DNA from 3 places in the Rhizobium atlanticum genome. Region 3 is predicted to be linked to each of the others. Evidence: predicted binding sites of a transcription regulator. Region 3 holds the regulator's gene; each other region holds the start of a gene.

Region 1 (4,195 bases), on a different contig from region 3:
GCGATGCCGCCGGGTGCCGCACGCAACGCCGTGGATTGCGCTCTCTGGGATCTCGAAGCAAAACGGACGGGCCAAACGGTCGCCGCCCGCCTCGGCCTCACGGCGCTCAAACCGCTCACGACAGCCTACACCATCTCGCTCGGCGAGCCGGAAGTGATGGCCGCGCAGGCGCGCGAACATGCCGGTCGCGCTCTGCTCAAGGTCAAGGTGGGAACCAGCGACGATGAAAGCCGCATCCGCGCAGTCCGCGCGGCCGCACCCGATGCTGCGATCATTCTCGACGCCAATGAGGGCTGGCCGGAGGCGGTGCTGGAACGTCATCTGCAGATCGCCGCGGAGGCGGGCGTTGCCCTCGTCGAGCAACCGTTGCCGGCAGGCCGCGATGCGCTGCTTGCCGAAATCCGCCGCCCGCTGCTCGTCTGCGCCGACGAGAGTGTGCATCACACCGGAGACCTCGCAAGCCTTGCCGACCGTTATGATGCGATCAATATCAAGCTCGACAAGACAGGCGGCCTCACCGAGGCCTTGGCGATGAAGGCCGAAGCGGAGAGGCTCGGCTTTTCGATCATGATCGGTTGCATGGTCGGCACTTCGCTTGCGATGGCGCCAGCCATGCTGCTCGCGCAGGATGCCGATTTCGTCGATCTCGACGGCCCGCTGCTGCTTGCCCGCGACCGCCAACCCGGCCTGCGCTACGCCGCTTCCCTGGTCTTTCCGCCGGAAAGCACCCTCTGGGGCTGAAGATAGTAGGCTGAGATGACCAGCCCGAGGCCGGAAAGCGCGACGAGCGCCATGACGTAATAGCTGACAAGGCCGAGCCAGGCGTAGAGGTAGCCCGAAGCGATGGTCATCAACCCCATCGCCATGCCCACATAGAAGAAATAGGCGCCCTGCGCCGAGGCCTCCTGCGTTTCCTGCACCGTCGCCACGATTCTCCGCTGCACGCCGGTATGCACGAAGGCATAGGTGAAGCCGTGGAAACATTGCAGCAGGAAGAAGCCGGCAAAGCCGGCATTCATGGGAAACAGGATCCAGCGGCAGACGCTGATGGCGCAGCCGAAGCGGATCAATGTCCAGGCATTGAAGCGCCGATTGAGACGCTTCGACAGAAAGAACACCGTCACCTCCGAAGCAACGCCGGCGCTCCAGAGCAAGCCGACCTCGGTGCCGGAAAAGCCGAGCTGATGCCAATAAATCGAGGAAAAAGCATTGAGCACCGCGTGGCTCGACTGCTGGATGGCAACTCCGATCAGGAGCAGCAGCAAATGTGGCTCGCGCAACCCGCTGCCGGTGGCGGCCGGCAGGTCGATCGGCTGGCCGCGCCGCCGTGTGGGCCCGATCCGCGGACAGAAGATCGCCATCGCCACCGTCATCGTGAAGCCGAACACCATGACGACGAGCACCATGCCGCCGCCCCCCCGGCCGATCAGCTGACCGCCGAGGAGCGTCGAGACGATGAAGGCAATCGAGCCCCATACGCGCATCGACCCATAATCGAGCCCCCAGCGGCGCACGCCTGAAATGACAATCGATTCGACCACGGGCACATAGGGCGCAAAGGTGGCGCCCTGCAGCGCGAAGACGATTGTCACCGGCCAAAAGCTGGTCGTCCAGTAAAGCGCGATCGCCGTCAGCAGCGACAGGCCACCCGACCAGAGCAGCACGGTGGCGCGCTCCTTCATGCGGTCGGCCACCATGGCGACGACAGGTGCCACCAAGACTCGAACCACCATCGGTATGGCGAGAATAATGCCGATTTCACGGTCACTGAAACTATGGGTTTGCAGCCAGACCGGGAAAAATGGCAGCACGACGCCATTGACGAGCAGCGGCGCGCAATAGGACAGCGCGCTGAGCAGCCGGAAGCGCGGCGGCGCTCCCTCACCCGGAGAATGTTGAGCGGGAATCATCGGTGGACCTGAAGGAAACTAGATGTTTTCCTAACACACCACCGCGGGGGGCGACCATTGCGAGAAATAGCCGTCCGGAAACGTTTTAGAAAATAAATTGGGCCTGTTACCTCGCGGTAACGGCTAAATTGCTGGCGAGCCGCCGCGACTGCGCCGGCTGTAAAATCACGCTGCCTGCGCGGCGAGTTCCGCCTCTTCGAGACGCTCGACTGCGGTAAGCGCCGGCACTGCGCTAGCAAGCGCTCGCCAGGTGATCAGTTCGAACGTGCCGTCCTCATGCTCTGCAACCGCTGTGCAGCTTTCCACCCAGTCGCCAGTGTTGATGTAACGGATGCCGTCCATCTCCTGGATGACGGCGTGGTGGATGTGGCCGCAGATCACCCCGTCGGCTCCGCTCTTGCGCGCCTCTTCAGCCACGACGCGTTCGAACTCGCCGATGAAATTGACCGCATGCTTGACCTGCAGCTTCGCCCAGGCGGAAAACGACCAATATGGCATGCCAAGGCGACGGCGTACGGCGGCGAGCAAGATGTTGATGCGGATTGCCGTATCATAGGCCCAGTCACCGAGATAGGCGAGCAGGCGGGCGTTGCGGACAACGACGTCGAACTCGTCGCCGTGCAGGATCAGGTATTTCTTGCCGTCCGCGCCGTCATGCATCATGCGCTCGACGACCTCGATGCCGCCGAAATGCATGCCCGGGAAGTCGCGCAGGAATTCGTCGTGATTGCCGGGGATGTAGACGACGCGCGTGCCCTTGCGCGCCTTACGCAGCAGTTTCTGGACGACGTCGTTGCAGACCTGCGGCCAGTACCAGCTGCGCTTCAGGCGCCAGCCGTCGACGATGTCGCCGACGAGCACGATCGTATCGGCTTCGTGGTAGCGCAGGAAATCCAGCAGGAAATCAGCCTTCGCGGCCTTCGAGCCGAGATGCACATCGGAAATGAAGAGCGTGCGGAAATGTCTGGGTTCCATCATGTCTGTCACGAACAGTGCTCGTGCCCCATCTTTCATCTAGCCTTCCAAAACCAGACTCGTGTTTCAGGAAGATGACAAGATGGGAAAAGCCCTGCCAACCCGCCGTTCCGTCTGGATGGTAAACGCAGATCCCATCGAAGCTCGCAATAGCGATATCAGAAATCCGATTATTATAATTTCTCGCCGCGAGGTCCTGGATCTTTCCCGCATGCCGAGAATCAAATTAACAGCAGCTGCCGATCAAGGCGTAACCTGGGGGATATTGATGATGCGCGCCCGAACCGCGACAATAATGATTTCTTTGGCACTGCTTGCCGGCTGTGCACCGACGCAGCAGGACTATGATGCGACAGTCACGCTACTGCAAGGCAGCGCGAGAGCGAGAAACGAGTTCGTCAAAGTGTGCACAAAGGATTTCGATGCAAATGCGCGGCGCGCCGCGGGGATCGTGACAAACGTCTCCGACAATGACGCTCCGAGGATCGCCTGCCAGCGATATCTGACGGCCGCGATCTCCGGTCGCGCTACGTATCAGGATCTGCTCGACATCAAGGCTCACCGGTTTACGCCAAAACTCATCAAGATCTTCCAGGGCCGCTGATAGCCCCGAAGACGCTCTCTCGCTTCTCGATTTGGAACCGAGTGAACAAGATCGACGGGCCAAGCGGATTGGGGGCAAGCGGCGACCAGACGCTACGCCCCTTTTCGGCCGGCAATATTGCCCTGCCGATCGGGCGCGTTCATGATGACAACGATTCCATGTCCGACAAAGCGGGATGGCCGATGCGTCTCTTTCTCGTTCGCCACGGCGAATCCCTCGGCAACATCAACGAACAGGCCTACCGCCAATTCGGCGATCATAATGTGCCGCTGACTGAATGGGGCTATCGCCAGGCGGCTGAGGCAGGCGCTGTCATCGCTTCGTACCTCAAAGGGCTGCCGAGCCAGGGATTCCAGAAGCTGCATATCTGGTATTCGCCCTTTCTGCGCACGCGCCAGAGCAAGGATGCGCTGCTCGAAGCGCTGCCGGAAAACTTCGTCGGCGATGTCAGGGAAGATTATCTTCTGCGCGAGCAGGATTTCGGCCTCTTCACCGAAATCTACGACCGTGCCGAGCAGAAGCAGAAATTCCCCGAGGAGTTCGAAAAATGGGCGAGGCTGCGCAACAATAGCGGCAAGTTCTATGCGCGGCCGCCGGACGGCGAAAGCCGGGCGGACGTGGCGCAGCGGGTGCGTCTCTTCCTTCAGACCGTCATGCGCGAGGCCGAAAACGGCGACCACAACGTCGCGATCGTCGGCCACGGCGT
Region 2 (4,195 bases), on a different contig from region 3:
AGGCCGTCCAGGTCCCGCCGGGCCAGACTTATGCCTGGGACGACAACTCCACCTATGTCCAGAATCCGCCCTATTTCGTCGGCATGGGCAAGAAGGGCACCGGCGTCTCCGACATCAAGGGCGCCCGCGTCCTCGGCCTGTTCGGTGACAAGATCACCACCGACCACATCTCTCCGGCCGGTTCGATCAAGGCGGCATCGCCGGCCGGCGCATACCTCATCGGCCATGACGTTGCCGTTGCCGACTTCAACCAATACGGCACGCGGCGCGGCAACCATGAAGTGATGATGCGCGGCACCTTCGCCAATATCCGCATCCGCAATCACATGCTTGGCCCGAACGGCAAGGAAGGCGGCTACACGATCCACTATCCGTCGAAGGAAGAGACATCGATCTATGACGCCGCCATGCAGTACAAGGCCGAAGGCGTGCCGCTCGTCATCTTTGCCGGCGTCGAATACGGCAACGGCTCCTCGCGCGATTGGGCTGCCAAGGGCACCAACCTGCTCGGCGTCAAGGCCGTGATCGCCCAGAGCTTCGAGCGCATCCATCGCTCGAACCTGGTCGGCATGGGCGTCATCCCCTTCGTCTTCGAAGAGGGCACGACCTGGCAGAGCCTCGGCCTCAAGGGCGACGAGCTCGTCACCATCGAGGGGCTGGACAAGATCAAGCCGCGCGAGAGGAAGATCGCCAAGATCACCTATGGCGACGGCACGGTGAAGGAAGTTCCGCTGCTGTCGCGCGTCGATACGCTCGACGAGGTGATCTACCTCAACAATGGCGGCATCCTGCAGACGGTTCTGCGTGATCTCGCTGCCTGATTGTCGAGCATGATGCCGAAAAGTGTGAGCGGTTTTCGGACAACATCATGCTCTGCTTCTTTGATGTAGATCCGGATTCAGATTTTAGGCCGAATCGGCCTGAAATCATCCGGATCTAGGAGCTTGCTATGATAATGGCGGCCGCCGGAGAGCAATTTCCGGCGGCTCTTCTTTGCGGCGACAGTATTCGATGGGGCTCACGATGATTTGTTTTCAGCGCCTTCCGGGCGAGCTACGTCTCACCCGTTCGTGACTTTTCGTTTGGATCCGGAAGGATTATTCCTACGGTCATGTCTCAGAGCCTTCGGTTCCTAAACGCCGCCGGCGCTGAAAAAGAGGTGCAGGTGAATGTCCCCCCGTTTCTTGATTCCGCTGGTCGCCGGCGTTGCTCTTGCAGGCTCGGCGCATGCCGAAGACGGCAAGCCCAAAGGCGTCGTCGAGCTTTTCACGTCGCAAGGCTGCTCCTCCTGTCCTCCCGCTGATGCCGCCTTCCGCAAGCTGGTGAACCAGGGCGATGTTATCGCGCTCGCCTATCACATCGACTACTGGAATTATCTCGGCTGGGCCGATACGCTGAGCTCGAAGGAAAATACCGAGCGGCAGTATGGCTATGCCAGGACGATGGGTCGCAGCAACGTCTATACGCCGCAGGCCATCGTCAATGGGCGCGGCCATTTGGCCGGCGCCGATCTCACCGGCATCAACAGCAAGATCGACACCTACAGCAGCGAAGGCAATGGGCTGACCGTTCCCGTCAGCGCGGCGATGCGCGGCGACGAGCTGGAGATCAAGATCGGTGCCGGACAGGGCAAGGCCAATGTCGTCATGGTCTATTTCGACAAGGAGAAGACAATCGACGTTGAAAAAGGGGAAAACAGCGGAAAGAAAATCTCCTATCTGCACAGCGTAACCAACGTCGAAACCGTCGGCATGTGGGATGGCAAGGCGACCAGTCTGACGCTACCGGCGAGCGTCTTGCAGCGGCCGCAGCTCGAGGGCTGCGCAATCCTGCTACAGTCGGCCACGGCCGACGGCGATCCGGCGGCGATCCTCGGCGCGACCGTGGTGATGGCGGGAAAAAGCATCTGATATTTCACCCGAGTACGGGTGAAATGCGGGCGGCCCGGCCGAGCGTATTCGGGGCTGGGGTTAAGGTCGATACGCTCCGCCGGGCCCTTTGGCGCGCTGGCGCCAAACCGGGATGCATAAATCTCCCGCAAATGAGGCGCTGTTTTGACTGAAATGCGGCACTGGGGAGAAAGCATTGCTTGGTCCCCAGCGAACGTGACTGGACGTGCGGCGAATGGAAGGAGCGCCGCTCTTGCAATTTGCGGCGGCTCGGGCAAACTGTCACTCTCCTGTCACAAGCGGAGGCCTTGGAGACCTGATGACAGATCAGCCGGATTTGCGACACGGCGAAAGCCGCTCCGTCGACAATAGTTCCTCGGTCATCGTCGATCTCAGGGAATACAAACAAAGCAAGGACCCGCTTCCGGTGACTTTCCACCGGCGCGAGCTGGATGCGATCCTGTGGATCTACGGCCGCATGGTGGGCGAGGGGGAATGGCGTGATTACGCCATCGACCATCTGAAGGACAGAGCGGTCTTTTCCGTCTTCAAGCGCTCCGGCGAGATGCCACTCTTCCGGATTGAGAAGAACCCGAAGCTTGCCGCCAAGCAGGGTGCCTATTCCGTGATCAATATCAACGGCATGATCCTGAAGCGCGGACACGAGTTGAACCAGGTCCTCAAGGTATTCGACAAAACCTTGAAACTCGTGGACAAATAACTCTTATCAGCCCGCAAACAGCGTACCGGGGTAGGTGGAGGGATTCGGATCGGTTGTCATGCCCTCGCCGAGGCTGCGCTGCATGAGCATCGTGTCCAGCCAGTGGCCGTGCTTGTAGCCGGTGCCCTTCATCAGGCCGACCTCCACAAAACCTGCCTTCAGATGAAGCGCGATCGAGGCCGGGCTCGCGCCACCGATGACGGCTACCATCTGACGAAAACCAAGCGCGGTGCAGCGGTCGATCAGCTCGATCATCAGTGCCTTGCCGATGCCACGGCCGCGGGCTTCGCGGGCCAGGTAGATTGAATCCTCCACCATCCAGCGATAGGCGGGGCGGGTGCGGAAGGCCGACGCATAAGCGTAGCCCAGGAGTTTTCCGTCCGCATCGGCCGCGGCGATGTAGGGATATTGCTGACTGACTATCGTGGAAAAACGCTGGGCCATTTCGGCCTCGGAGGGCGGCGCAATCTCGTAGCTTGCAACGCCATTCAGGACCGAGTCACCATAGATCTCCGTGATGGCGGGGATGTCGGCTTGGGCGGCGTTGCGCAGGAGGAAGGACATCGGGGCGGCAGGTCCATCGGAAGAGCAGGCTCCTCTAAAATCATCCCTGCGAAACCGGCGCAACAAAAAAGGCGGCCAAAGCCGCCTTTTCGATCTCATTGCGCCTGTTATCTGCGGTTGCCCATGAACTGCAGCAGGAACATGAAGAGGTTGAGGAAGTCGAGGTAAAGCGTCAGTGCGCCCATGATCGCCTTGCGACCGGCGACAGCGACGTCATCGGCTTCATAGTAGAGTTCCTTGATCCGCTGCGTGTCGTAGGCGGTGAGGCCTGCGAAGATCAGCACGCCGATCACCGAGATCGCAAACTGCAGCGCGGATGAAGCCAGGAAGATGTTGACGAGCGAGGCGATGATCAGGCCGAAGAGACCCATGATCAGGAACGAACCCATCGCCGACAGGTCACGCTTCGCGGTATAGCCGTAAAGCGACAATGCGCCGAAGGAGGCGGCGGTGACGAAGAAGGTCTGAACGACGCTCTGGCCGGTATAGACCAGGAAGATCGACGAGAGCGACAGCCCTACCAGGGCGGCGTAGATCCAGAAGGTGGTCTGGGCGGCGGAGACGCTCATCTGATGAATGCGGAAGCTCAGGAAGAAGACGACCGCAAGGGGGGCAAGGATGACGACCCAGCGCAACGGCGACTGGAACAGAAGCGCGCCAAACTGGGTGAGCTGGCCGTCCTGGACCGCGAAGTTGAATCCGAGATATGCGGCCACGCCGGTGATCGCCAGGCCGAGCGCCATCAGGTTGTAGACCTTGAGCATATATGCGCGCAGGCCTTGATCAATCATCTCGCCGGTCTGGACGCGGCTTTGATAGTTACGAAGATCAGCCATAGTTTCCTCTTACAAGCTCCGAAGGAGATACGGTGTCGGGGTTCTCGACCCGGGCGCCGCTGCGGAGCTCCAGCATGCCTGCAGACAATATGAGGCTTTCGCCCTTTGCAAACAAGGGCCTGCAACGGCGCGGCCGGTTAAATCGCCGTAAGGTGAAGGCCTTGGGACAGCTTCAAAGCTCGCGC
Region 3 (4,195 bases):
GATGCCCTTGGCAACGGCCATGATATCGGGCGTGATGCCGGACCATTCATGGGCGAAGAGCTTGCCGGTGCGGCCGACGCCGGTCTGGACCTCGTCGAGGATCAGCAGCAGGCCGTTTTCGTCGCAGATCCGGCGAAGCGCCTTCATGAATTCGCCGGTGGCGGGACGCACGCCGCCCTCGCCTTGCACCGGCTCGATCAGGATTGCGGCCGTCGCATCGGTAATGGCGGCGCGGACGGCCTCGATGTCGCCGAACGGCACCTGATCGAAACCCGGCGCCTTGGGGCCGAAACCTTCGAGATATTTCTCCTGACCGCCGGCAGCAATCGTCGCGAGCGTGCGCCCATGGAAGGCACCCTCGAAGGTGATGATATGGAAGCGCTCGGGATGGCCCTTGGAAAACTGGTAGCGGCGCGCGGTCTTGATGGCGCATTCGAGCGCCTCGGCGCCCGAATTGGTGAAGAACACCTTATCGGCGAAGGTAGCGTCCGTCAGCCGCTTGGCGAGGCGCTCCTGGCCGGGGATCTCATAGATGTTTGAGAGGTGCCAGACCTTGTCGGCCTGCTCCTTCAGCGCCGCGACCACATGCGAGTTGCCATGGCCGACGGAGGTGACGGCGACGCCGGCGCCGAAATCGAGATAACGCTCGCCGCTCTCGGTGATCAGCCATACGCCCTCGCCTCGCTCGAACCGCAGCGGGGCGCGAGAATAGGTGTCATAAAGCGGCGCGGCTTCAGCCATGGCGCGGGTCTCCCGTTCAATGTTGTCTTGCACGGACTCCGGCTAACAAAACCAGGTCCAAAAAATCAAAAATGCCGCCTTTCGGCGGCGAGCGGTACTATTTCCTTTTCGCGCTGCAATGTCAACAAAACTGGCGCCTTAGCCTATGCAGCAAGGTTGTGCAGCGGCACTTTCGGCCTTCAACAGGCATTATTGCAGAAATGCCACGCAGAGGCAGCAAGTTGGGGAAAACTTGAAATTCGATTCATCCGGATTCCCGCGACTCTTGTCACGGAGTCAGCCTCACACTAGGTTAAAGTTCAATTACTAGACTGCATGCGGCGGAACTAGTCACCAAAATTGATCAAGCGTTTCTTGTTTCGGAGGCTTCCGGGACAACGGTGAGGGATTCTGCCATCACCAACGCAAAAGGTGGAGACAGGGCATGAACTGGACAGACGAGCGGGTCGAGAAACTCAAGAAGCTTTGGGCCGAAGGACTGAGCGCCAGCCAGATTGCTGCGCAGCTTGGCGGCGTCAGCCGAAACGCCGTTATCGGCAAGGTGCACAGGCTCAGCCTTCCCGGCCGCGCCAAGGCCGGCGGCACGGCCACCGCGGCGCGCACGCCGAAGCGCCAGACATCCGCGCCGCGCGCGCCGAACTACGCCTCCCGGATCACCACCCGCACCGTGACCCGTCAACAGGGCGCAACGATGCTGAAGGAAGAGATCGAGGTCGATGCCGTCGAGGAAATGGAGTATGTGCCGGCCGGCAATGTGGTCGTGCCGATTTCTCGCCGCCTCGGCCTGACGGAGCTCACCGAACGCACCTGCAAATGGCCGGTCGGCGACCCGCTCAAGGAAGATTTCCATTTCTGCGGCTGCGAGTCCCCCGACAATTCGCCCTATTGCAGCTATCATCAGAAGCTTGCCTATCAGCCGATCAACGAAAGGCGCCGGGCGGCGGCACGGGTCAGCTGAGCGGGGGCTGTATCGCTGAGCATGTGAAACGGGCCGAGTGGCCCGTTTTTTTATTCGATTGGGGAGGTGACCTTTGCGTATAGCAACCAAGCCAACCCCACACTCCGTCATCCCAGGGCTTGACCCTGGGAGCCACAGCCAAGCACTCGGCTTCAATTGTTTCCCAGCAGTTGGATGCCATCAGCTCTTCACGCCGTGCCAGCCGCATGGATCCCAGGGTCAAGCCCTGGGATGACGGAGGAGAGGTTGGTGCCGAGACGCATAAGCCTCGCCGGCGCAATGACGCTGGCGACGAAGCGGCTGCGATCGACGACGGCAAGGGGGGCCTCACAAGCCGTACTGCCGTGCGTTTGGCGGGAACGCCCACCCCACACACTCCCTCAGCCTCAGGCTTCCATCGAATAACCCGCGCCACGGACGGTGCGGATGACGTCCTGCATGTTGGAGAAGTTCAGCGCCTTGCGCAGGCGGCCGACATGGACGTCGACGGTTCGTTCGTCGACATAGATGTCGTGGCCCCAGACGCCGTCGAGCAGCTGCGAGCGGGAAAAGACCCGGCCCGGCGACGACATCAGGAATTCCAGCAGGCGGAATTCGGTCGGGCCGAGGCGGACTTCGCGGCTCTTGCGGTGGACGCGATGGGTTTCGCGGTCGAGCTCGATATCGCCGCATTTCAGCACCGAGGACAGCACCTCGGGGCGGGCACGGCGCAGCATCGCCTTGACGCGGGCGACGAGTTCGGGGGTCGAGAAGGGCTTGACGACATAATCGTCGGCGCCGGTGGACAGTCCGCGCACACGCTCGCTCTCCTCGCCGCGCGCCGTCAGCATGATGATCGGCAGTCGCTCGGTTTCCGGCCGCATGCGCAGGCGCCGGCAGAGTTCGATGCCGGAGACGCCGGGCAGCATCCAGTCGAGGATGAGCAGGTCGGGCGTGCGCTCCTGAAGCCTAATTTCGGCCTCGTCGCCGCGCAGGATGGTATCGACCTCGAAGCCTTCGGCTTCGAGATTATAGCGAAGGAGCACGCTGAGGGCTTCCTCGTCTTCAACAACTGCGACTCTCGGGATCATGCGTGTCCGTCTCCTCGCGCACAAGCCTTAAACTGGGGGTTTAAGCAGGCGTCCTGCGCAAATTCAGAAATTGGCTGCGACCTCTTTGCGCGCCCCGAACGGGCGCGCACGCAATCTTGGAAGGATTATTCCGTCGCGGCGCCGACGGTGTTGGCGCTGTCATCCTTTGGGCGATCGCCTTCCGGCTGGGCGCCTGTTGCCATGTAGTAGATCGTCTCGGCGATGTTGGTGGCATGGTCGCCGATGCGCTCGATGTTCTTGGCGCAGAAGAGCAGATGCGTGCAGCTCGTGATGTTGCGCGGATCTTCCATCATGTAGGTCAAGAGCTCGCGGAACAGCGAGGTGTACATGGCGTCGATCTCGTTGTCGCGTTCGCGGATGGCGGTCGCCTTGTCGGCAGCGCGTGTCGTATAGACGTCGAGCACTTCCTTGAGCTGGACAAGCGCCAGCTCGGAGAGATGCTCGAGACCGCGGGCGAGCTTGCGGGGCACGCCGGTGCTCTGCACGGCGATGACGCGCTTGGCGGTGTTCTTGCCAAGGTCGCCGACGCGTTCGAGATCGGCGGCGATGCGGATCGAACCCATGATTTCGCGCAGGTCCGCCGCCATCGGCTGACGGCGGGCGATGGTGACGATCGCCTTGTCGCCGATTTCGCGCTCGGTGTGATCGAGGATCACGTCGTCTGAGATGACCTTCTGCGCCAGCGCGGTATCGCCGTTGACCAGCGCCCGGACGGATTCGGCGACCATCTGTTCGGCCAGGCCGCCCATTTCGGAAATCCGCCTGGAAAGGAACTTCAGATCATCATCATAGGCAGAATAAATATGTGTCGATGCCATGGGGCTTTGTCCTCGAATAAGGGGAAGGCTTCGGATGGCCGTGATCAGCCGAAGCGACCCATGATGTAGTCCTGGGTACGGGGATCGTCCGGATTGGTGAACATCTTGTCGGTGTCGTTCTCCTCGACAAGATTGCCGAGGTGGAACATGGCGGTGCGCTGCGAGACGCGCGCGGCCTGCTGCATGGAGTGGGTGACGATGACGATCGTATAGTTTTCGCGCAGTTCGTGGATCAGCTCCTCGACCTTGGCGGTGGCGATCGGGTCAAGGGCCGAGCAGGGCTCGTCCATCAGGATGACTTCCGGGCTGACGGCAACGGCGCGGGCAATGCACAGGCGCTGCTGCTGACCGCCGGAGAGGCCCGTGCCGGATTCGTGCACGCGGTCCTTGACCTCGTTCCAGAGCCCGGCGCGCTGCAGGCTGCTCTCGACGATCTGGTCGAGATCGGCCTTCGACTTGGCGAGACCGTGGATGCGGGGGCCGTAGGAGACGTTTTCATAGATCGACTTCGGGAACGGGTTCGGCTTCTGGAAAACCATGCCGACGCGGGCGCGAAGTTCGACGACGTCGATATCCGGATCATAGAT

What was found. Region 3 encodes PhoB, which activates phosphate uptake and scavenging genes when phosphate is short. Its sites were predicted from a motif close to TGTCATNNANCTGTCAT; they were not measured.
Region 1: a site for PhoB is predicted at 2,949-2,965, ahead of PH551_RS16685 (UDP-2,3-diacylglucosamine diphosphatase). Genes of this name have one in related genera too.
Region 2: a site for PhoB is predicted at 2,170-2,186, ahead of PH551_RS24545 (DUF2794 domain-containing protein). Genes of this name have one in related genera too.

Annotation. Positions count from the first base shown of each region.
Region 1 covers NZ_JAQJCJ010000010.1:205,119-209,313, forward strand. The annotation lists gene dgcA (N-acetyl-D-Glu racemase DgcA) at 1-741, shown strand, start outside; gene PH551_RS16680 (MFS transporter) at 693-1,910, opposite strand; gene PH551_RS16685 (UDP-2,3-diacylglucosamine diphosphatase) at 2,076-2,888, opposite strand; gene PH551_RS16690 (hypothetical protein) at 3,157-3,489, shown strand; gene PH551_RS16695 (histidine phosphatase family protein) at 3,672-4,195, shown strand, end outside.
Region 2 covers NZ_JAQJCJ010000018.1:153,523-157,717, reverse strand. The annotation lists gene acnA (aconitate hydratase AcnA) at 1-821, shown strand, start outside; gene PH551_RS24550 (DUF1223 domain-containing protein) at 1,170-1,910, shown strand; gene PH551_RS24545 (DUF2794 domain-containing protein) at 2,209-2,610, shown strand; gene PH551_RS24540 (GNAT family N-acetyltransferase) at 2,617-3,174, opposite strand; gene PH551_RS24535 (Bax inhibitor-1/YccA family protein) at 3,282-4,010, opposite strand; gene PH551_RS24530 (ABC transporter permease) at 4,183-4,195, opposite strand, start outside.
Region 3 covers NZ_JAQJCJ010000002.1:119,066-123,260, forward strand. The annotation lists gene PH551_RS02980 (aspartate aminotransferase family protein) at 1-741, opposite strand, end outside; gene PH551_RS02985 (GcrA family cell cycle regulator) at 1,166-1,699, shown strand; gene phoB (phosphate regulon transcriptional regulator PhoB) at 2,086-2,769, opposite strand; gene phoU (phosphate signaling complex protein PhoU) at 2,895-3,608, opposite strand; gene pstB (phosphate ABC transporter ATP-binding protein PstB) at 3,653-4,195, opposite strand, start outside.